One region of the Faecalibacterium sp. DFI.5.82 genome, then DNA from elsewhere that is predicted to be linked to it. Evidence: a T-box and tRNA genes for the amino acid it is inferred to sense, from the RefSeq annotation. Region 1 holds a T-box; the other regions hold tRNA genes.
The links. The T-box of region 1 lies ahead of P0G09_RS14910 (valine--tRNA ligase). A T-box ahead of a tRNA ligase gene usually reads a tRNA of that ligase, here a tRNA-Val.
Positions count from the first base shown of each region.

Region 1 (5,495 bases):
GTGCAGGCCGCAGAGGAGACGGGTGCCGCTGTTTTTGCCGACCTCGGCCCGGCTCCGGATACCGAGGCGGTTCCGGCGGGGCAGGTATATACGGCTGTGGCAAAGCAGTTTGCGGCGCTGGGGGCCAGGAATTTCCTGTTTGAGACCCTGAGCTCCGATGCGGGCATTCTGGATGCCGTGGGGGCCATCAAGGCGGAAGTGCCGGATGCCTTTGTGCTGGTGTCCTTTGCGGTCCTGCCCGACGGCTACACCCGGGAGGGCATGTACTGCAAAGACCTTGCCCGGCGGATGCAGGAAAGCGGCATCGTGGATGCCGTGGGCCTGAACTGCGTGTCGGCACCCGGTGCCATGCGCACACTGGCAAAGCAGCTGGGGGGCACGCTGCCCCTGTCGGTCATGCCCAACGCGGGTTATCCCGTTGTCACCCGGACGCAGGTGAAGTATCAGGGCAGGCCGGAGTACTTTGCAAGGGAGCTGGGCCGTCTGGCCGCCGAGGGCACGGTTCGGATCCTGGGCGGCTGCTGCGGCACCACCCCCGCCCACATTGCCGCACTGCGGGCGGAGCTGGACAGCCTGCCCGTGGTGAAAAAAACGGCTCCGGCAGAAGAGTTTTCCACCGTGAAGGAACAGACGGTGGAAAACGAGGATGCTTTTCTGCGTAAGCTGAACGCAGGGGAAAAGGTCATTGCCATTGAGCTGGATTCTCCCCGCAATGCGGACCTGACCGGTTATCTGGAAGGGGCAAAAAAGCTGCAGGCGGCGGGCGCTGACCTGCTGACCATTGCCGACTGCCCCATTGCACAGGCCCGGATGGATTCCTCTCTGGTGGCCTGCCGGGTCCACCGGGAGCTGGGGCTGTGCACCCTGCCCCACATGACCTGCCGTGACCGCAACCTGAACGCCACCAAGGCCCTGCTGCTGGGCCTGTACGCCGAGGGCGTGCGGGAGGTGCTGGCCATCACCGGTGACCCCATCCCCACGGCAGAGCGGGACGAGGTGAAGAACGTTTACCAGTTCAACTCCCGCAAGCTGGCCCAATACATCGTCTCGCTGGCAGGGGAAGGCCGGGAGATGCCCGGCCCCATGACCGTGTTCGGTGCCCTGAATCTGAACGCCCGCAACTTTGATGTGGAGCTGCGCCGGGCAAAGGAGAAGCTGGAAAACGGCATGAGCGGCTTTCTGACCCAGCCGGTGCTCTCGGCACAGGCGGTGGAAAACCTGAAAAAGTCCCGGGAGACGCTGGGGGCCGATGCAAGGATCCTGGCCGGTATCATGCCGGTGGTCAGCCAGCGCAACGCCATCTTCATGGAGAACGAGATCAACGGCATCCATGTGGAGGACTGGATCATTGAAAAGTTTGCCGGGCTCGACCGTGCCCAGGGCGAGGAGCTGGGGCTTGCCATCTCGCTGGAAATGGCAAAGGCCGCCCTGCCGTATGCGGACGGCCTCTACCTGATGACCCCCTTCAACCGGGTGGCCCTAATGGAGCGGCTGATCGGCAGATTGAAGCAGGAAGTTCTCGGAGCATATTGACAAAACGCCAAAAAAACGTTATATTCTTTGTATAAATGCAACGAGAAAGAGTGTGCGCGGCAAACCGCCTTGCAGAGAGCCGGGGGCAGGTGAGAGCCCGGCAGGTAAGCGCTGCGCACTGTCGCTTTTGAGCAGGGGCGGTGAAGCCAGTAGCCGCCCTCGGAGCTGCCCCACGTTACCGGGGCATCAAGGGGCACGGGCTGTGTTTGCAGCCGGTGCAATTTGGGTGGTACCGCGGTATGTAGTTTACAGCCGTCCCATGGAACGTTCCGTGGGGCGGCTTTTTTCGTCCCACTCATCACATTTTTGGGAGGATACAATGAAAGAACTCGCAAAACAGTACGATCCCAGCCAGGTGGAAGACCGTATCTACCAGTTCTGGCAGGACGGCGGCTACTTCCACACGGAAGCAGACCCCGACAAGAAGCCTTACACCATCGTCATGCCCCCTCCGAACGTGACCGGCCAGCTCCACATGGGCCATGCGCTGGATAACACCATGCAGGATGTGCTCATCCGCACCAAGCGGATGCAGGGCTATGCCGCCCTGTGGGTGCCCGGCACCGACCACGCATCCATCGCCACCGAGGCCAAGGTCGTGGAGGCCATGCGTGCCGAGGGCCTGACCAAGGAGATGGTGGGCCGCGACGGTTTCCTGGAGCGCGCCTGGGACTGGAAGACCAAGTACGGCAACCGCATCGTCAGCCAGCTGAAAAAGCTGGGCACCAGCTGTGACTGGCAGCGGGAGCGCTTTACCATGGACGAGGGCTGCTCGGATGCCGTCAAGGAAGTGTTCGTGCGCCTGTACGACAAGGGCCTGATCTACCGCGGCAACCGGATGGTCAACTGGTGCCCCCACTGCAACACCTCCATCTCGGATGCCGAGGTGGAGTACGAGGAAAAGGACGGCAATTTCTGGCACCTGCTCTACCCGGTCAAGGAGACCGGTGAGATGCTGGAGCTGGCAACCACCCGCCCCGAGACCATGCTGGGTGATACCGCTGTTGCCATCAACGGCGAGGACCCCCGCTATGCCCATCTCCACGGCTGCCATGTTGTCCTGCCCCTGCTGAACAAGGAGATCCCCATCGTCTGCGACGAGCACGCCGATATGACCAAGGGCACCGGTGTCGTCAAGATCACCCCCGCCCACGACCCCAACGACTTTGAAGTGGGTCTGCGCCATAATCTGCCCATCGTCCGGGTGTTTACCTACGACGGCCACATGACCGGTGCTGCCGATAAGGCCGCTGCCGATGCACTGTTTGCCGCAGGCAAGAACACCGTGAACGAGCCCGAGGTGCTGGACTGCGGCAAGTACGCCGGCATGACCACCCTCGAGGCCCGCAAGGCCATTCTGGCAGACCTGAAGGAGGGCGGCTTCCTGAAGGAGATCGAGCCCCTGAAGCACGAGGTCGGCACCTGCTACCGCTGCCACTCCACCATCGAGCCCATGGTCTCCAAGCAGTGGTTCGTTAAGATGGAGCCGCTGGCAAAGCCCGCCATCGAGAGCGTGGAGAAGGGCGAGATCAAGTTCGTGCCCGAGCGCTTTACCAAGAACTACCTCAACTGGATGAAGGGCACCCGCGACTGGTGCATCAGCCGTCAGCTGTGGTGGGGCCACCAGATCCCGGCCTTCTACTGCAATGACTGCGGCGAGACCGTGGTCGCCAAAGAGATGCCCTGCACCTGCCCCAAGTGCGGCGGCAGCCACTTCACCCAGGACCCCGATACGCTGGATACCTGGTTCTCCTCCGCTCTGTGGCCTTTCAGCACTCTGGGCTGGCCCAACGAGGACAGCGCGGACCTGAAGTACTTCTACCCCACCAATACGCTGGTCACCGGCTATGATATCATCGGCTTCTGGGTCAGCCGCATGATCTTCTCCGGCCTGGCCTACACCGGCAAGGCTCCCTTCGACACTGTCTGCATCCACGGCATCGTCCGCGACAGCCAGGGCCGCAAGATGTCCAAGAGCCTGGGCAACGGCATCGACCCGCTGGAGGTCATTGCCCAGTACGGCGCGGATGCACTGCGCTTCATGCTGCTGGACGGCTCCACCCCCGGCAACGATATGCGTTACAGCGAAAAGAAGGTGGAGGCTGCCCGCAACTTTGCCAATAAGCTGTGGAACGCTACCCGTTTTGTCCTGATGAACCTGCCCGAGGACTTCCAGCCCGGCCTGCCCGAGGAGAGCAAGCTGGACATGAGCGACAAGTGGGTGCTGACCAAGCTGAATCAGGTGGCCGGTGCCATGACCGACAACCTCGACCACTTCGAGATGGGGCTGGCCGCTGCCAAGATCAACAGCTTCATCTGGGATGTCTACTGCGACTGGTTCATCGAGATCGCAAAGCCCCGCCTGAACTCCGGCGATGCAGAGCAGGCAGATACCGCCCGCCGTGTGCTGGTGTATGTGCTGGACAAGGCCCTCAAGCTGCTGCATCCCTTCATGCCCTTCATCACGGAGGAGCTGTATCAGGCCCTGCCCGGCTCCGCCGAGACCATTATGACCCAGAGCTGGCCCACCTTTGACGAGGCACACAACTGGGCCGAGGAAGAGGAAGCCTTTGAAAAGGTCATGGACTACATCAAGGCAGTCCGCACCATGCGCACCGAGATGAATGTCCATCCTGCCAAAAAGACCAGTATGATCATCGAGACGGCTGATCCCGCTCCCTTCCGGAATGCAGAGGTCTATCTGGCAAAGTTTGCCTTTGCTACCGACGTGACCTTTACGGAAAAGTACGAGGGCAGCACCGATGGCATGGTGCAGGTGTCCACCCACACCGCCCGCGGCTTTATCCCCATGATGGAGCTGATCGACCGCGAGAAGGAGCTGGCCCGCCTGAACAAGGAAAAGGCCAAGGCCGAGAAGGAACTGGCCATGTTTGAGAACCAGCTGGCCAACCCCAAGTTCGTGGAGCGTGCCCCCGCCGCTCTGGTGGAAGAGATCCGTGCAAAGCGCACCAACAGCCAGAGCAAGCTGGCCAACATCGAGCAGAGCATCAAGGCTCTGGGCTAAGCGGATGCAGGAACAGAATCAACGCACCTCCCCGTGGCTCATCGCGTGGCGGGTGATCTTTACTTTTGCCCTCATCGGCTGCATCGTGTTCATCTTCTCCAACTCTCTGCAGATCGCGGATGTGTCCGAGGGGGCCAGCGGCCGGGTACTGGGGATACTGCAGGGCATCCTGCGGCATCTGGGGCTTCCCGGTGCCGCTGACCGGCTCACCATGCACATTGTGCGCAAGCTGGCGCATTTCTGCGAGTATCTGCTGGAAGGCTTCCTGCTCATGCTCTGCCTGCGGGTGTACACCCGGCACTTCTTCAAGCATGTGTCCTGGCCCATACTGGGCGGCCTGCTCACAGCCCTGACCGATGAGACCATCCAGCTCTTTGTGCCGGGCCGCAGCGGCCAGGTCACCGATATCTGGATCGACTTTTCCGGAGTGATGACCGGCCTGTTGGTGGGGCTCATCCTGCTGGGGCTTGTCCGGATGTGCATCATTCTCTATCAACATCGAAACGAGGTTTGACGCAATGACCATTGAACAGGCAAATGCCTATTTTGCATCTCTGCCCGAGGGCTTTGCCCCGGCCCGGCAGCTGCAGGAAGCCCTCTCTGCTAAGGCAGGCCGGGTGGATTATCTGGGCGTAGCCGGTACGGCTGGCAAAACGACTGCCGCCGCCCTCACGGCGGCGGTGCTCAGGGCTGCCGGCCTCGTTACCGGCAGCTACCACGCAGGCTGTGAGCCGCTCTCTGCCCGCATCCGGGTGAATGGGGAGCCTGTGGCACCGGAGCTGCTTGCACAGGCCGCCGAGACCTTGAGCGCCCGGGAGACCCTGCCCCGTGCTGCCGCCGAGCTGGCTGCCGCTGCCCGCTGCTTTGGCGAGGCAGGCTGTGCGCTGGCCGTGGTGGAGCTGCCCGATGCGGGGCTTGCCGAGGCCCTGCCCAAGAT
Region 1 is NZ_JARFIS010000016.1:2,832-8,326, reverse strand. It holds gene P0G09_RS14915 (bifunctional homocysteine S-methyltransferase/methylenetetrahydrofolate reductase) at 1-1,533, shown strand, start outside; T-box leader at 1,565-1,796, shown strand; gene P0G09_RS14910 (valine--tRNA ligase) at 1,853-4,558, shown strand; gene P0G09_RS14905 (VanZ family protein) at 4,563-5,072, shown strand; gene P0G09_RS14900 (folylpolyglutamate synthase) at 5,077-5,495, shown strand, end outside.

Region 2 (5,495 bases), on a different contig from region 1:
GGCATCGGCGTTGCGGTATTCCGGGGTGAAGATGATTTCGCCCCGCAGGCCGTCCACCAACCCGCTCTGTCGGGGGATGCCGAACTTGGTGGGGAAGGCGGTGTGGATGTGTGCGATGACTTTCAGGGTCATGGTTTCGTTGCTCATATTATAAACCTCTGCAGAAGCCCACGGCTCTGCCCTCGATCTGGATCTCGTTCAACTGTGGCCCGGCATAGATCATGGGCGGGCAGACGGCGGCGTTGTCGGCCAGAAGCATAACGGTGTCGCCCTGCCGGTGAAAATGCTTTAAGGTGGCCTCATCGCCGATCCGCACGGCGGCGATCTCGCCCTGCTCCACCTCGGGCTGGCAGCGGATGCAGACGATGTCACCATCGCAGATGGTGGGGGCCATGCTGCTGCCGTGGCAGGTCAGGGCAAAGTCGGCGTGCCATGCGGCAGGAACGCCGATGTAGCATTCGATGTTCTGTTCGGCGGTGATGGGGGAGCCGCAGGCAATGCTGCCCACCAGCGGCACCCGTACCATTTCGGGCAGGGGCTCAAACCCCGGCGGGACAAACGCAGTGTTTTCCAGCCCCATCAGCCATGCGGGGGTGGTCTCCAATGCAGCGGCAAACTCCTCCACCTTGGACTGCGGGATGTCGTTGACCCCTTTTTCCAGCTTGGTGATGGAGGATTTGGAGCGGTAGCCCATCCGCTGGGCAAGCTCTTCCTGAGAGAGCCCCAGCTCGAGCCGACGCTGTAAGATACGGCGGGAAAGTTCTGACATGGCAGGGACCTCGCTTTTCCTGAAAAAGAATGTTCTGCCGTAAGTATATCAGAAAAGTTCTTAAAAATCAACGATTTTCGCGCGATTTTGGTAAAATAGTTGACAAAAAATCAACATCGAACTATAATACAACCAAAGATTGTGAAACGACACGCAGAGATCCAGATGAAAGGAGAACCTTTGATGACAAATACCACACAGATCCGCGCCTACATTGAAAGCCAGGGCCTCAAGCTGGGCCATGTGGCACGGGTGCTGGGCATCAGCAGCAGCGCCCTGCATCAAAAGCTGAACGACGAGAGCGATTTCAAAGTCAGCGAAGCCGACCGTCTTTCTGCCATGCTGGGGCTGACCATGGAACAGCGGGATGCCTGCTTCTTTGGCCCGGGCACCCGGATGTGCCAAAGAAAGGGGGCGGCGTGATGACCGCTGAACAGCGCAGAAAGACCCGGGAGGCCCTGCAGAACTACGGTACCCGCCAGTGGGCCCGCAGCCCGGCCAATTGGGGCTGGGCCCGGGCCATCCAGCAGACGCAGGAGTATTACCGCACCGCCGACCCCATCCGTGCAGGCCTGCTCCAGCTGCGCTACCTGGAGCGCCGCAAGGAGGAGGATGTGCTGGAGCGGCTCTGCATCGGGCGCACCACCTACCAGAAAGCCCAGCTCGATCTGCTGAGCACCGTAGCCGTTTTTGCCGCCCGTTACGGTGCCCTGTGACGCAAAATGCCCCCGGATAGCCATCCGGGGGCATTGCAGTCAGTGCGGTTTCTTTTCCGGAGTATCGCAGTGCTGGTGGCAGGAGGCGCAGTTGCCGCCGCAGCCTTCGCCTTTCCAGCCGCCCTGCTTGGAGATCCAGACCACTGCCAGGGCAAACAGCCCTGCCAGCACCAGAATGGTAATGATCCCACGAAGTGTCAGCATTGAAAAAACCTCTCTTTTTGCGCTGGAATGCGCAATTTCAGTATACACCATTTTGCGCAAAAGAGCAACTGCCTCGCAGTGGGAAAAAATTGCGAAAAAATCAAAATTAGGGCTTGCCAATCCACTTCGGTTGTGGTATAATTCTCTTGTTCCGATTCGGAGGATTAGCTCAGCTGGTTAGAGCACCTGCATCACACGCAGGGGGTCTGGGGTTCGAGTCCCTAATTCTCCACCATACAGTTCGTACTCGAACCCGATTCTTTACGAAAAAGGGTTCGGGTACGTTTTTTGTTTATCGGAGGTTCTGCGGAAGGACTACTCGGAACGGTAAACGAGCAAAGGCAGGGTATCGCTATGATAGTGGTATCCTGCCTTTTGTTTTGCGGGATCAAGTTCGCTTTGTGCGAACTTGGTCGTCCCCCCTATATGGCGCGTTTGGGGGTAATCGCTGCGTACGTGCGTACCGGGAGAGCGTGTACACCTCTGGCAAGGTGTAACACACTAGACTTTGTTCCAAAGTCTGTGTGCCAAGGGGCATAGCCCCTTTGGAATCCCTGCGGAGCGTGTACGCACGTACGCAGGAAAATGGCAAAATTTCACTATATCGGGGGTGTTCTTTCATTGGAGAGTATGGTATACTCGGCTTAGCCCAGTAAATTGGAAGTTGTGAACTTAGAATTAGAGGTGTTGAAAATGAAAATAATAATTATATTTATTGATTTACTGATGGCAACTGTTCTCTTTTTTGTTGGAAGATTTTTTATCAAATCAAGGAATACAGAAAGAAGTGTGCTGTTTTTATCAGGAGATTATACTGGATTAAACACAGAGAAAATATGCAGAGTTACTGGAAAACGGATTAAGACATGGGCAATGCTCTTTTGTCTTGGCGGTATAATTGATTTTATCAAGCCGGGCGCAGGAATAATAATAGTTTCCGTTTTTTTTATTATCTTACTTGTATTTCATTTGGTTGATATGACTATAAATCGAGACAAGTACCGGGTATAAATTCCAGTTTGTCGTACTCGTTCCTAGCAGGGTTTGGGGCAGGCACGCCCCAACAAGAAGCTGTCCCAAAGGGGCAAGAATTTTCAAGAATTGAAAATTTGTGGCCACGGGACGATTCTTGCTCTCACACTTTCACTCTCACACTTTCACTCTCTTTGTGCTTTTCTTTCTTGAAAGTCTATCGTTCTTTCGTTATAATAAAATTGAAAGAAGGTGGGCGCAATGATTTTGCAATACTATGTAATAGAATCTGCTACCGGGAAGCATATCAATATTGAAGTCGATGCAGCATCAAAAGATGATTTGGAAATTACCCGGAGCGGCTGGCAGACCGTCTGGGACACAGATTTCATTCTTGACCCTCAGAAAGAAAAGTACGTTGCCAAAACTGAAGAAGGTGAGATCGTTGCGCTGGGCGCTTACCGTATCCGGGAAGGAAGCGTAGCGGTCTATATTGCCTACATCGAAAGCCAGCCGGAAAGCAACCCCACTCTGACAAAACAAAAGAAGTATCAGGGCATTGGGAAAGCTATGATCGCATTCGGCATCCAGCTTTCGATCGATGCTAACTGCAACGGCGTAGTTGTTTTTGAAGCGAAAACAGACGAACTGGAACAGCATTATATCCGGGATTTTGGCGCACGTCCGGTCGCATCTCTGTATCCGGACGGACCCAAGACATTTATGATCGCCGATCAGGCGTCCAAAGATATTTTTTCTTCGTATCTTTTTTGAGAAAGGAGGAAATTATATGAAAGAATGTAATAAAGATTTTGACATCGATTTTTCTCCCATGTCGGATGAAACCATGTCGTGGCTGGATGAACTGCTTATGACGTGTAAGCGCTTTAATGTGGACTACTATAATGCATCTGAAAAAGACCGTACCTTTGTGGAGGCTGTGGCACGAAAAAACTATGGCCTGAAACAGGCTCATGCCAATGGAAAAGCCGCCTCCACCGTTGCACCGTTCTTTGGCATTCATCGTGCCGGCTGAACACATCAGGTTCGCCTGCTGTGGACAATGCTCCACCAAACGTAAGGCCGTTTACCTGAAAAGGTAGGCGGCTTTTTCTTGTATCTACGTGCTTTTTGATATGCGAAAGTGAAACGGATTCACTTTTGCATGTTGATAATGAAACGCGTAGGAGACCCCCTTTTCAGTCGTTTGTAGCAAGTTTGTAGCAGATCTGTAGCAAAATTCGGGGAGGAACGGCAAAATGGCTCCGAAAACCCGATTTTTGCAGATTTTTTGGTATAAAATTTTATCCTTGAATTTTGTGCAGAATGACGACGGTGCTTTTCATTCGGATTTTGATGCCGTATAATAAAGAAAAAGATCATGGATGAAAGGAGAAATCGCTGTGCGCTACACCATCAGGCATTTTGATTTGCCACTGCTTACCTTTGAAGCAAACATGGACAGTGCAGATACTGACCTCCATATTATAAAGGTCTACGAAGAAAACCGTTCCTTTTTACCTTTGAACCTGACTGTATCAGAAGATGGTGTAGAACGCTGGCTGCGGCATCGCACAATTCCGAAGAACCGAGCGTATGTAGACGCTCTGCTCTCTAAGGTGGGGCTTTCTTTGAATCGACCGCTTGGAATTATTGCAGCCAATAAAGGTCTTTCACTCAATGATTGCTTTTGGGTAGATGCAGAGGGCTCCAGTGACACCTTTGAAAAAGTAAATCTTTACAATAACCGATTCAGTCAGGTGCTGGCAGCAATCGCCTTTACAGGATATGGCAGCAGCATACGAACTTCGCTTGCGTCCTGCCCGGAGTTCTCGACCAACGGGATGCTGCCAAAATGCTGGCGCAGACAAAACGGAAAAATCTATCTTTATAAAGGTGGCACGTCAGGGTTCAGCAATTTTGGATTTGAACCGTACTCGGAACTGTACGCTTATCAAGTTGCGCAGGTGATGGGCGTGAATGCGATTCGCTACACCCTGACAAAAGATCTGAAAAAGACGCTTTGTTCCAAGTGTGAGCTGTTCACCAGTAAAGAGTATTCTTATATTCCCATCGGACAGCTTGTGTCCAAAGGTGGAATAAAAGCAATTTTTGCGTATTATCAGACGTTAGGTCAGAACTTTGTGGATGCGCTGGAAGATATGTTGGTCTTTGATGCGATCATCTGCAACACTGACCGCCACTATGGAAACTTTGGTGTGCTGGTAGATAATAAGACCAACACGATTGCGGCACCTGCACCGCTGTTTGACCACGGAAACTCGCTGTTCAGTCTGGGCGGAACGGATCTTTGGGACAACCAGAAAGCATTTGATGAATATGCCTGCACACTGCTTCCGCTTGCATACGATGATTTCTTTGCAGCTGCAAAGAGTGCAATGAAACCTCGTCACCGTACAATGCTCCATAAGCTGCTGGATTTCCATTTTGACCGCAGAGCGACACGTTATAATCTGCCGCCAAATCGCTTGAAGATGATCGAAAAAGAGGTACAGCGCAGAGCAAGAGTGCTTTTAGGGTAAAAAAGAAACCGTCAAACGTAAGAGATAGCTATCTCATGCGTTGACGGTTTTATGGTTTGTGGGGATATTATTCTTCTGGCAGAGCCAAAACTTCATCCTTGACCAGTTGACTGGCCTTATCAAAGGCTTCGGGCTTCGATTATCTGGTTGGTTTTCGGATGGAGATAGACTTCATCCGGCGTTTTGAATTTGGGCGTGTGCCCGACAGCACGTTTCAGAATATCTTTGCACGAAAAGAAAACAGAAAAACAATAGTCAGCAGACGTAAAGCTATCATAATTTGAAACAAAA
Region 2 is NZ_JARFIS010000003.1:60,520-66,014, forward strand. It holds gene tsaA (tRNA (N6-threonylcarbamoyladenosine(37)-N6)-methyltransferase TrmO) at 1-147, opposite strand, end outside; gene P0G09_RS05935 (LexA family transcriptional regulator) at 149-769, opposite strand; gene P0G09_RS05940 (helix-turn-helix transcriptional regulator) at 953-1,192, shown strand; gene P0G09_RS05945 (hypothetical protein) at 1,192-1,485, shown strand; gene P0G09_RS05950 (FeoB-associated Cys-rich membrane protein) at 1,525-1,689, opposite strand; tRNA gene P0G09_RS05955 (tRNA-Val) at 1,848-1,924, shown strand; gene P0G09_RS05960 (hypothetical protein) at 2,356-2,700, shown strand; gene P0G09_RS05965 (hypothetical protein) at 2,923-3,435, shown strand; gene P0G09_RS05970 (hypothetical protein) at 3,452-3,697, shown strand; gene P0G09_RS05975 (XRE family transcriptional regulator) at 4,065-5,204, shown strand.
Region 2: it encodes a tRNA-Val, which carries the amino acid that the T-box ahead of P0G09_RS14910 (valine--tRNA ligase) is inferred to sense. The anticodon was not compared.

Region 3 (5,495 bases), on a different contig from region 1:
GTAATTACTCCTTATCAGACTTCTTGGCGTTGGAAGATTCAGGGACCAGCCAGTGCATGGTGGTGTGGCGGATGACCCAGTCCAGCAGCATCAGGGCAGCGGGCAGAACGACCAGAATGACAGCCATACTGATCAGTGCGCCGCGGGAGATGAGCCGGCAGATGCTCTGCAGCAGTTCCATCTTACTGATGGCGGCCACGCCGACGGTTGCGGCAAAGAAGGTCAGGCCGCTGGTCAGGATGGACTGGCTGCAGTGCTCCAGCGACTGCTGGGCAGCTTCCTGCGGGGTGCGGCCATAGCTGCGCTCCTCGTGATAACGGGTGGTCATCAGGATGGAGTAGTCCACAGTCGCGCCCAGCTGGATGGTGCCGATGACGATGCTGGCGATGAAGGGCAGCTGGGTACCGGTGAAGTACGGGATGCCCATATTGATGGAGATGGCGGCCTCGATGCTGGCAACCAACAGCACAGGGATGGACAGGCTCCGGAAGGAGATCAGGATGATGGCAGCGACTGCCATGATCGACCAGACGTTGACGTTCTTGAAGTCCACGTCCGCAACCTCGATCAGGTCCTTGGTCATGGCACCCTCGCCGGTGATGACACCGTTGGGGTCAACCGCCTTGATAAGGTCGTTCATCTCGGTCAGCTGGTTATTGATGGCATCGGTGCCGGTCTTATAGGAGCTGTTGGCCAGAATGAGCTTGTAGCCGCCGGACTGCAGGATCTCGGTCACGCTGTCGGGCAGCAGTTCGGTCTGGAAGCCCGGGCCGGTGATGGAATCCAGGCTCACCACCTGGGTGATGCCGTCCACATCCTTGAGCTCATCGCAGAGGTCCGACACCTGCGTTGCGGTCAGGTCCTCATCCACCAGAATAAAGTGGGAGGTGGTCATGCCAAAGTCCTCGCCCAGCTTGTTGGTGCCAACGATGCCGGTCAGATCCTGGGGCAGCGAGTCGAACAGGGTGTAGTAGACCTCGGTCTTTTGCTGGGCCACCACAAAGGGCACCAGCAGCACAAGAAAGACGGCCACGATGGGCATTGCGTGCTTGGAAACAAAGTAGCTGAGCTTGGTCAGCTTGGGCACGATGGTGCGGTGCTTGTACTTTTCGACCTGCTGATCAAAGGTCAGGATCAAAGCAGGCAGAATGACGATGGTGCAGATGACACCCAGCGCCACACCCTTTGCCATAACAACACCGATATCGCGGCCCAGCGTCAGGCGCATGGCGCACAGTGCCAGGAAGCCCGCAATGGTGGTCAGGGAGGAAGCGGTGATGGAGGTCATGGTCTTGCAGATGGCGGTCACCATGGCTTCCTCGTTGGAGGAGCGGAGTTCCTTTTCCTCCTGATAACGGTGGAGCAGGAAGATGGAGAAGTCCATCGTCACGCCCAACTGCAGCACCGTGGAAAGTGCCTGGGTGATGTAGCTGATCTGACCCAGGAAGATGTTGGTGCCAAAGTTGTACGCAATGGGGAACAGCAGGCCCAGCATGAACAGTACGGGCGTAATGGTGCTCTCCAGCGAGAGGAACAGCACCAGCATACTGGCACCCACAGCGCACAGGATGTACAGCGGCATCTCTTCATTGATCAGCGCCTTGGTATCCTGCAAGATGACGCTCATGCCGCCAAAGTAGCAGTCGTGCCGCAGCACCTGTTTGATCTGCTTGACGGCGTTCATCGTCTCGTCGCTGGCGCTGGGCGCATCAAACCGGACGATGAGCATGGTGGAATCATTTTTGCCGAACATGAACTGCTGGACATCCGCGGGCAGCATCTCGGTGGGGATGCTGGGGTCGATGACATCGCTAAGCCAGAAGGTCTGTGTGACACCGGGCACCGCATCAATGTCCTTCTTCATGGCGATCAGTTCATTGGTAGGCAGGCCTTCCACCGTGATCATACCGGTGGAGGCCAGGTGGAAGTCGTCCTCAAGCGCTACCTCGCCGATCATGGAGTCGAGCTCCTGCGGCAGATAGGTCAGGACATCATAGTTGATGCGGGTAGCAACCGCGCCGATTGCGGAAGGGATCAACAGCAGGACCGCTACTGTTAAGATCAGCTTGCGCAGACGCACGATGCTCTGTGCGATCTTTTTCATGGGAACCCTCCATACGAAAGTTGATTGGATCTGCCCTAAAAATGACCCGTGGTCATTTCTGAGCAAGCACTATTATAACCGATCGACGCAAGGTGTCAAGATAAAAAATGACCAAAAGTCAGTTTTCTTATCACAAAGCAAAAATTGTATAGCTTGTCCGGGGGCTTTTGCTCTTGCGCTCTTCCCTTCTCCCTGCTAAAATATTGTTTACACGACAAAACAACGTCAGAAAAGAGGATGCAGCAAGCTATGAGCACCGTGGAAGGAAAGAAACAGGAAAAGCGCCGCGCGCTTCTGGATGCAGCTTACGAGCTGTTTCTGGAGCGGGGCACCTCCAAGACCAGCGTGGAGGACATCACCTCCCGCGCCAAGGTGGGCAAGGGCACATTCTACCTCTATTTTGCCGATAAGGGTTCGGTCACGCAGGCCCTGCTGGCCCGGGTGAGCTACCAGCTGCTGGACAACGCCTGCACCGCTGCCGAGCAGCACGCCGCCGAGCTTACCAGCTTCCCCGACCAGATGATCTTTGTCATTGACCATATCATCGAAGCCCTGCGCGCGGACACCCTGATGCTCCGCTTCCTGGAGCGCAGCTTTGTCTGGCCCGGGCTGGATCAGATCGAAGCCAGCGGCGAGGCCGAGCCGCTGATGCGCAAGGTCCTCCAGATCGTGATGTGCAGCCCCGAGATGGCGGGCCGCACCGAGCGGGAGATCTACCAGCGCATCACCGCCCTGGGCAGCATGTGCATATCGGTGTGCTATACCTCCGTGTTGGAGGGCAAGCCCGACAACATCGACAACATGAAGCCCATCCTCTACGACATCATCCGCCGGGCACTCTGAGCGCCTCTCCCCTGCCAGCCCCCCGCAAAGGGGCCTTTGCGCCAATCCCCCGGGGCAAAAAACGGAAAAGGCAGACTTTTTTCAAAAAAGCCCTTGCAATTGCGCGAAAAATGTGGTATCATACTCAAGTCGATACGACATCTGGACGGTTAGCTCAGCTGGTAGAGCATCTGCTTGACGTGCAGGAGGTCACAGGTTCGAGTCCTGTACCGTCCACCATACAGTTCGTACTCGAACCCGATTCTTTACGAGAAAGGGTTCGGGTACGTTTTTTGTTTATCGGAAATTCTGCGGAAGGACTACACAGAGCGTTAAACGAGCAAAGGCAGGGTATCACTATGACGGTGGTATCCTGCCTTTTTGCTTTGTATTTCCCTATATTGCGCTTTTCGGACTAATCGTTGCGTACGTCCGTACATGGTCGGTACGCACGTACGCAGGAAAAAGGGCAGGGTCTGATATATAACAGTAGTCTTTCATTGTGTAATATGATATACTCAAGTCAACATAACAATTGTGAACGAGCGCAATTTCAAATGGACATCAATCGTATTTTAAGTGAACGAGCTATCTAAAAAAGGAGGTATTTGCTATGAAAAAAACGTCGAACATTTGGGTTCGCAGAGGTCTTTTGCTTCACCGTTTGCATGGACAGGAATTGGCATTAGCTCTCCTATTAAAGCAAAAACCGATGTCTGCTCCACAAATTTACTCGTCCCTTTTGGAAAAAGAAATACGCTTTGACCGCAAGAAGATTGGAAAACTTTTGGCAGACCTTGAATGGTGGGGAGTTGTCTCTAACGATAGTGGTGTATATAGCTGCCAATGTGCTGTGCTGGATAACTGTCAAGAGAGCTATAACGAGAGCCAGTTGATTGATTTGATTGGGTTGACTCAAAACACTGTGAATGGCCAATCTTTTTATAGTTCTATACCTCCGATGAGCGTCAGTTCTCGTGGACCCAGTGGTGCATAATTGTGTGATTTCCAAATAGTAAGAAGCAGGGTTTGGGGCAGGCACGCCCCAACAAGAAGCTGTCCCAAAGGGGCAAGAATTTTCAAGAATTGAAAATTTGTGGCCACGGGACGATTCTTGCTCTCACCTTTTTCGCTGCGTTTCGCAATTTTCACATTTCAATCTGCTCGCAGATTGTTGACAAGCTGCGCTTGACCCGATACTATAAAGGCAAGTCGAATACGCGCCAAGGAGGTGCAACCATGACCGCCGTGATCTACGCCCGCTATTCATCCGACAGCCAGCGTGAAGCGTCCATTGAGGGACAGCTGCGCGACTGCAAGGACTACGCCGAGAAGAACGGCATCACCGTGGTCGGCACCTACATTGACCGTGCCTACTCTGCCAAAACGGATGACCGCCCAGACTTTCAGCGGATGATTAAGGACAGCGCAAAGAAAATCTTCGATGTGGTTCTGGTCTGGAAACTCGACCGCTTTGCCCGGAATCGGTTCGATGCCGTGAACTACAAGTACCAGCTGGAAAAGAACGGTGTCCATCTGGTGTCTGCCATGGAACCCATCTCGCAGGGGCCTGAAGGCATTATGGTGGAGAGTATGCTGATTGGCATGGCGGAATATTATTCCGCCGAACTCGCCCTGAAAGTGGCGCGCGGTGAGCGCGAAAACGCCCTCCAGTGCAAGTACAACGGCGGTGTGGTGCCGCTGGGCTTCACCATCGGCAAGGAGGACAGGCTGTACCATATCGACCCGGAGACGGCTCCCATCGTGCAAGAGATCTTCACCCGGTATGCCGACGGCGAACCGGCTGAGAAGATCGCAGCATCCCTGAACGAGCGCGGCCTGCGTACCCGCACCGGGAAGCCGTTCGTAAAGAACAGCTTCTTCCAGATCTTCCGCAACCGCCGCTACATCGGCGAATACCGCTACAAGGACATTGTGACGCCGGGCGGCATTCCGGCCATTGTTGACCAGGACCTGTTTGACCGGGTGCAGCAGCGTTTTGAGCAGAACAGGATCGCCCATGGTCGGCCTGCAAAAGAGGATGTGAGATATCTGCTGACCACCAAGCTGTTCTGTGGCAAGTGCGGCACCCTGATGGGTGGCGAAAGCGGCACCAGCCACATGGGAAACACCTACTATTACTACAAGTGCGGCAACGCCAAACGCCACGGCAAGGCGCACTGCGACCTGAAAGCCATCCGCAAGGAGCCGCTGGAGCGGTTCGTGGTGGACACCGCCATTAAGGTGATTTTTAGCGACGAAATCATCGAACGGCTGATAGATTTGGTCATGGAAGCCCAGCAGAAGGAGAACACCCGGCTGCCTGTCCTGAAAGACCAGCTCAGGGACACAGAGAAGCGGCTGGCAAACCTTCTGGAAGCCATTGAACAGGGCATCCTGACCCCGACCACCAAGCAGCGGCTGGACGAATTGGAAGCCCGGAAAGAAGCCCTGAACACCAGCATTCTGGAAGAAGAGCTGAAAAAGCCCGTCCTGACCCGTGAGTGGATTCGGTTCTGGCTTGAAAAATTCCGCAAGGGTGACGTGGGCAGCACGGAACACCAGCGGC
Region 3 is NZ_JARFIS010000003.1:180,883-186,377, forward strand. It holds gene P0G09_RS06520 (MMPL family transporter) at 5-2,104, opposite strand; gene P0G09_RS06525 (TetR/AcrR family transcriptional regulator) at 2,354-2,947, shown strand; tRNA gene P0G09_RS06530 (tRNA-Val) at 3,091-3,166, shown strand; gene P0G09_RS06535 (hypothetical protein) at 3,540-3,923, shown strand; gene P0G09_RS06540 (cytidine deaminase) at 4,166-5,495, shown strand, end outside.
Region 3: it encodes a tRNA-Val, which carries the amino acid that the T-box ahead of P0G09_RS14910 (valine--tRNA ligase) is inferred to sense. The anticodon was not compared.

Region 4 (5,495 bases), on a different contig from region 1:
AAATAACCTTTGAACCTTCACCATCAATTACAATTCCCTGACGGTTGTTAATTGGGCATAGATTCAAATCCGAAAACTCAGTCATTATTTTCTCGGTAACTTTCTTAAATGGTGCTGTAAGATAATGCGGAAGAACATAGAAATCAATCAAATCAAGCCCTGCATCATCTTCTTGTGAGTAGTCCTCCGGCTTTTCATCCATTTGCTCGATATATTGGATGCTTGGAGCGCATATAATCGCACCTGCCGATTCACCAATCATCAGTTTTCCCTTTGCCAATTCTTTCTTCAACAGCTCATCCGTTCCCGTTTTACGGAGCTGGTCTATAAGGAAAAAAGAATTTCCGCCGGTAAAATATATCACATCCGCATCTTCAAAAACAGACTGTATCGTTGAATAAGCATCCGTTGAAATATCAATTTCAGTTACGATTGCTCCCAACTTTTTGAATAATTTTCGAGCCGAGCCGACATAACCGGTGTAGCCTTCACGCAGCGAAGCTGTTGGAATAAATGCGACTTTTTTATTTTCAATTTCTTCCTTTATCAGACTTCCTACACTTGAAAAGTGCGAACATAAAAACAGTTTCATCAATATTCTCCTTTATAAATTCCGCGTTGTTGAACTAAGCTGAGTATACCACACCATCCCGCAAAGCGCCAGCAAAACAAAAAGAACCACCGACCGAAGTCGATGGTTCTTATCCTCGGGTGGAGGATGGTCCATCCGGGACTTCACTTCTCAAGCTCCTGCGAGTTTCCGAAGTGCTCTTGTTGGGGTATGCCTGCTCCAAACCCTGCCAGGAACGAGTACGGCAAACTGGAATTGTTACACTTAAAAAAGCGGAATTTCACCATCATAGTTTTCTGCTTTTTCCAATAGAGGTCCTTTAGCTCCCATCGTAAACGCGATGTCGCTACTGCGGATAGAGAGCAGCTCCATTCCGGGTCTCACCTTCAAAAAATCCATCATTTTCTTCGTAAGAAGAATTTGCCCCTCCTGTGAAATCTCTACCCAGCAGTAGGAACGCCCCTTGTATTTGATAAATTCGCCAGAACCTGCTGAGTAGTCAAGCAACGGTGGAGTATCGTCCAAAATGTGACCAAGTTTTGACGGATGCAAAAGGCCTTCCCGGGTGACGCAGAAGCCACCGGTAATCTTACTTCCGGTAAAAAGATATACTTTTCCTTCATCTGCAATGTGATATTCTTCCATTGCCTGCGGTGGAATCCGTAATGTTCCATCCGTCCGAATGAGTGATTTCCCGAAAATAAATTTTCCTCCCTTATTCATTTGTGGCATAAAAACACCTCCTGAAATTCCGAGTTGTTGAACTAAGCCGAGTATACCGCACCATCCCGCAAAGCGCCAGCAAAACAAAAAGAACCACCGACCAAAGTCGATGGTTCTTTTCCACGAGTGGAGCATTGTCAGCAGCAGTCGAACCTTTAGGCAGGCATATCGTTGCTGCGGTCAGAGCGCTTCAAACCGAGAAACGGAGGCACTTCGGAACGCTTCAGCCCTTGCTCGTGTGCTTTTTTCAGTTGATATTCGTGCAGGGCAATGCTGTCCAGCAGATCACGCTGATTTTGGGAAGCTGCATAGTAATCAACGCCGAACCGTTTGCAGACTGCGCCGAGTTGGTCAAGCATTTCAATAGCAGTAGGGGACATTCGTTTGACTTCAATATCCATGGGAGCACCACCTTTCAGGAAAGATACGTATTAAAGAGCGAAAGCGCCGCATTGTCGGCAAGCATCAGCATAATCGGCCCGCCGGACTGTTTGGCAAAGACCCGGATCGCGCCAAAATCCCGGATATAATGTTTTGCAAGTTCATCCGTCTTAGCTTCAAAAGTGACGACGCCGTTTTTACCGGAATCAATAGAAAGCTGGATGCCGAACGCGATCATCATACGCCCGATGCCCAGATATTTTTTCTGAATGGTCAGCGTCGGGTTGCTCTCCGGGTGGCTTTCGATGTACTCAATATAAACGAACATGCTGGATTCTGTTTCGCGGTAAGCACCCAATGCTACGATTTCGCCGTTTTCGGTTTTAGCCGTGTACTTTTCCAGTGCGGGGTCACCGATGAACTCACTTGTCCAGTCGGTCTGCCAGCTTTCTTTGGTTGCAGCAAGGTCAGCGGGAGTTGACTTGTCAACCTCAATCGGAATCCTATTGCCCGTATCGGATGCTGTGACAAAATATTGCAAAGTCATAATGCCCACCTTCTTTCAGTTTTATTATAACGAAAGAACGATAGACTTTCAAGAAAGAAAATCGCAAAGAGAGTGAAAGTGTGAGAGCAAGAACCGTCCCGTGGCCACAAATTTTCAATTGTTGAAAACTCTTGCTCCCTTTGGAACAGCTTCTTGTTGGGGCGTGCGGTGCCCCAAACCCTGCTTCTGAGGTTGCGATAAACCAGGAGTTATCGAACCGCACTTGTGATTTCTTCTAATGTGTCCTGGCGAAGCCACTTTCCAAATACTTGAGAATTCTTTGACGGCAGATAACCCAAATTCGTATATCCCAGCTTCTTCAAAAGGCTCATACTTGGAATGTTCTCTCTTTCAGTAAAACAGATAAAATCCCACTGAGGATAGTGCTTGTGTAAATACTCAATTAAAGAGGACAAGGCTTCATAGGCGTAACCGCTTCGGTGAACTTTATAAGAAAATGTGTACCCTAAAGAAATTGTGCCCTCGTTAGGCATAACGACGATTTCGCCAATCATGACATCCGTTTCTCTTAATGCAACACTAATCATAGTCGGCGATGCGATATTCAGGGCATTGTCTTTATTACGCTCGATCAAAGCAACAATATCCTTATAATCTTTCGTCTGGCCTCGTTGATATTTCGAGCATCGCTCGTTATTTCGATAATCAACCATCTGAATCGCATCTTTAGGACTTACATTTCTTAGTCTGAGCCGATTTGTTTCTAAAAAGGTCATCTTCTCATCCTTTCACATTCCGGCTTATAGGCCGAGTAGCCCTTTCTCAAAACCTCCTGTAAACAAAAAACGTACCCGAACCCTTTCTCATAGAGAATCGGGTTCGGGTACGAACTGTATGGTGGACGGTACAGGACTCGAACCTGTGACCTCCTGCACGTCAAGCAGATGCTCTACCAGCTGAGCTAACCGTCCATATTCTGTTTGTGCCGCAATCAGCTTGATTATGATATCATACCGCCGGGCAAAAAGCAAGCCCTTTTTTGAAAATTCTGCAAACTTTTTGATGCCTGGTTTGCCGGGAATGGAAAATCAGCCGCCCAGCGCACATTTTGTAAACCGCCCCAAGGCGTTTCCGTTGCCCTGAACGCCGGTTTGTGGTATAATACATTGATTATAATAGGAAAGGTATCGCAGAATGAGAGTTTTGGGCATCGACCCGGGTTACGCCATTGTGGGCTGGGGCGTTTTGGACTATGCGGGCAACCGGTTTGCACCGGTGGATTTCGGGGCTGTGTGCACCGATGCCGGGGTGCCGTTTGAGCAGCGGCTGGACGAGGTCTACACCGGTATCCGGGAGGTCATTGAGCGGACACAGCCCGAGGTGCTTGCCATCGAAAAGCTGTTCTACCAGCACAACCAGACCACCGTGATCGGCGTGGCTGAGGCCCGCGGGGTCATCCTGCTGGCGGCAGCGCAGGCGGGCATCCCTATCTACGAGTACACCCCCATGCAGGTGAAACAGGCCGTTACCGGCTACGGCAAGGCCGTGAAAAAGCAGGTGCAGGAGATGACCCGCATCCTGCTGCATCTGCCTGCTGTGCCCAAGCCCGATGATACCGCCGATGCACTGGCCATGGCTATCACCTTTTGCCATACCAACGGCAACCAGCTGAACCGCTTTGCAAGAAGGGGCGTTGGGCCGATTTAGTTGTTGTTATTCGTGTATAAGGGAAGGCTTCCCTTTGTACAACCTCTCAGTCTCACTTTGTTCGACAGCTGCCCTAGCAGGGGAGCCTCTGGCGAAGAGGAAGAGCTGCCCGCTATGCCAAGGCCTCCCCTACTAGGTGAGGTGGCATTGCGGAGCAATGACGGAGAGGTTGGACAGGGGAGGAGCTGACCGAAAAGGGAAAACACTTTATGATCTACTCTTTAACTGGAAAAATCATCAAAAAGACCCTGAACGCTGTGGTGGTGAGCTGCGGCGGGGTGGGCTACTATGTACAGTGCCCGACCAGCGTTGCGGGCGCACTGCCCGGGATGGGCCGGGAAGCCACCCTTTACACCGTGATGAGCGTGACCGAAAATGACATCAGCCTGTACGGCTTTGCCACCGAGGAGCAGCAGAGCTGCTTTGAGCTGCTGACTGCCGTTTCCGGTGTGGGCCCCAAGGTGGGTCTGGCCATTCTCAGTGTCATGGAGCCTGACCGGGTGGCGCTGGCGATCTCGGCAGGCGACCACAAGGCCTTCAAGGCGGCATCCGGCGTGGGCCCCAAGCTGGCCCAGCGCATCGTGCTGGAGCTGAAGGATAAGGTGGCAAAGGGCTTTGTGGATGGCATCAACCTCGAGGATGTGGGCGCGGCCACTGCCGCCCCCGCCGCACAGGGAGCCGGGCAGGCCATTGCGGCGCTGGTGTCGCTGGGGTACAGCCAGAGCGAAGCAGCCCTGGCCGTTTCCAAGATCGACGCAAGCCTTCCCGTGGAAGAGATCATCAAGCTGGCCCTGCGGGGCATGGCAGGCAGGAGGTAATCCATGCAGGACGAAACCGCGCTCTATGGCGCAAAAATGATGCAGCCCGGCTTAACGGCGGCGGACAACGAGGAAAACAGCCTTCGCCCGCAGCATCTGGAGGACTACATCGGACAGGACAAGGTCAAGCAGAACCTGAAAATTTATCTGGAAGCCGCCAAGCGGCGCGGCGAGCCCATGGATCACATCCTGCTCTATGGCCCTCCGGGCCTGGGCAAGACCACGCTGGCGGGCATCATCGCCAACGAGATGGGGGTGCAGATCCGCATCACCAGCGGCCCTGCCATTGAGAAGCCCGGCGACCTTGCCGCCCTGCTGACCAATCTGCAGGAGGGCGATGTGCTCTTCATTGATGAGATCCACCGCCTGTCCCGGCAGGTGGAGGAGGTGCTCTACCCGGCGCTGGAGGATTACGCGCTGGATATTATGATCGGCAAGGGCCCCAGCGCCCAGAGCATCCGGATCAACCTGCCCCGCTTCACGCTGGTGGGCGCTACCACCCGTGCGGGCCAGATCACCGGCCCCCTGCGGGACCGCTTCGGTGTGCTGCTCAAGCTGGAGCTGTACAGCCCCGATGAGCTGAGCCGGATCATCCAGCGCTCGGCGGGTATCCTCGACCAGCCCATCACCCCGGAGGGCGCTTACGAGCTGGCCAAATGCAGCCGGGGCACCCCCCGCGTGGCAAACCGCTTCTTGAAGCGTGTCCGCGACTTTGCCACCGTGCTGGGGGATGGCATCATCGACCGGGATGTTTCCCTGATGAGCCTGAAGCGGATGGACGTGGACG
Region 4 is NZ_JARFIS010000013.1:56,990-62,484, forward strand. It holds gene P0G09_RS14045 (Type 1 glutamine amidotransferase-like domain-containing protein) at 1-592, opposite strand, end outside; gene P0G09_RS14050 (hypothetical protein) at 836-1,303, opposite strand; gene P0G09_RS14055 (hypothetical protein) at 1,450-1,695, opposite strand; gene P0G09_RS14060 (hypothetical protein) at 1,710-2,231, opposite strand; gene P0G09_RS14065 (GNAT family N-acetyltransferase) at 2,432-2,959, opposite strand; tRNA gene P0G09_RS14070 (tRNA-Val) at 3,079-3,154, opposite strand; gene ruvC (crossover junction endodeoxyribonuclease RuvC) at 3,378-3,890, shown strand; gene ruvA (Holliday junction branch migration protein RuvA) at 4,100-4,708, shown strand; gene ruvB (Holliday junction branch migration DNA helicase RuvB) at 4,712-5,495, shown strand, end outside.
Region 4: it encodes a tRNA-Val, which carries the amino acid that the T-box ahead of P0G09_RS14910 (valine--tRNA ligase) is inferred to sense. The anticodon was not compared.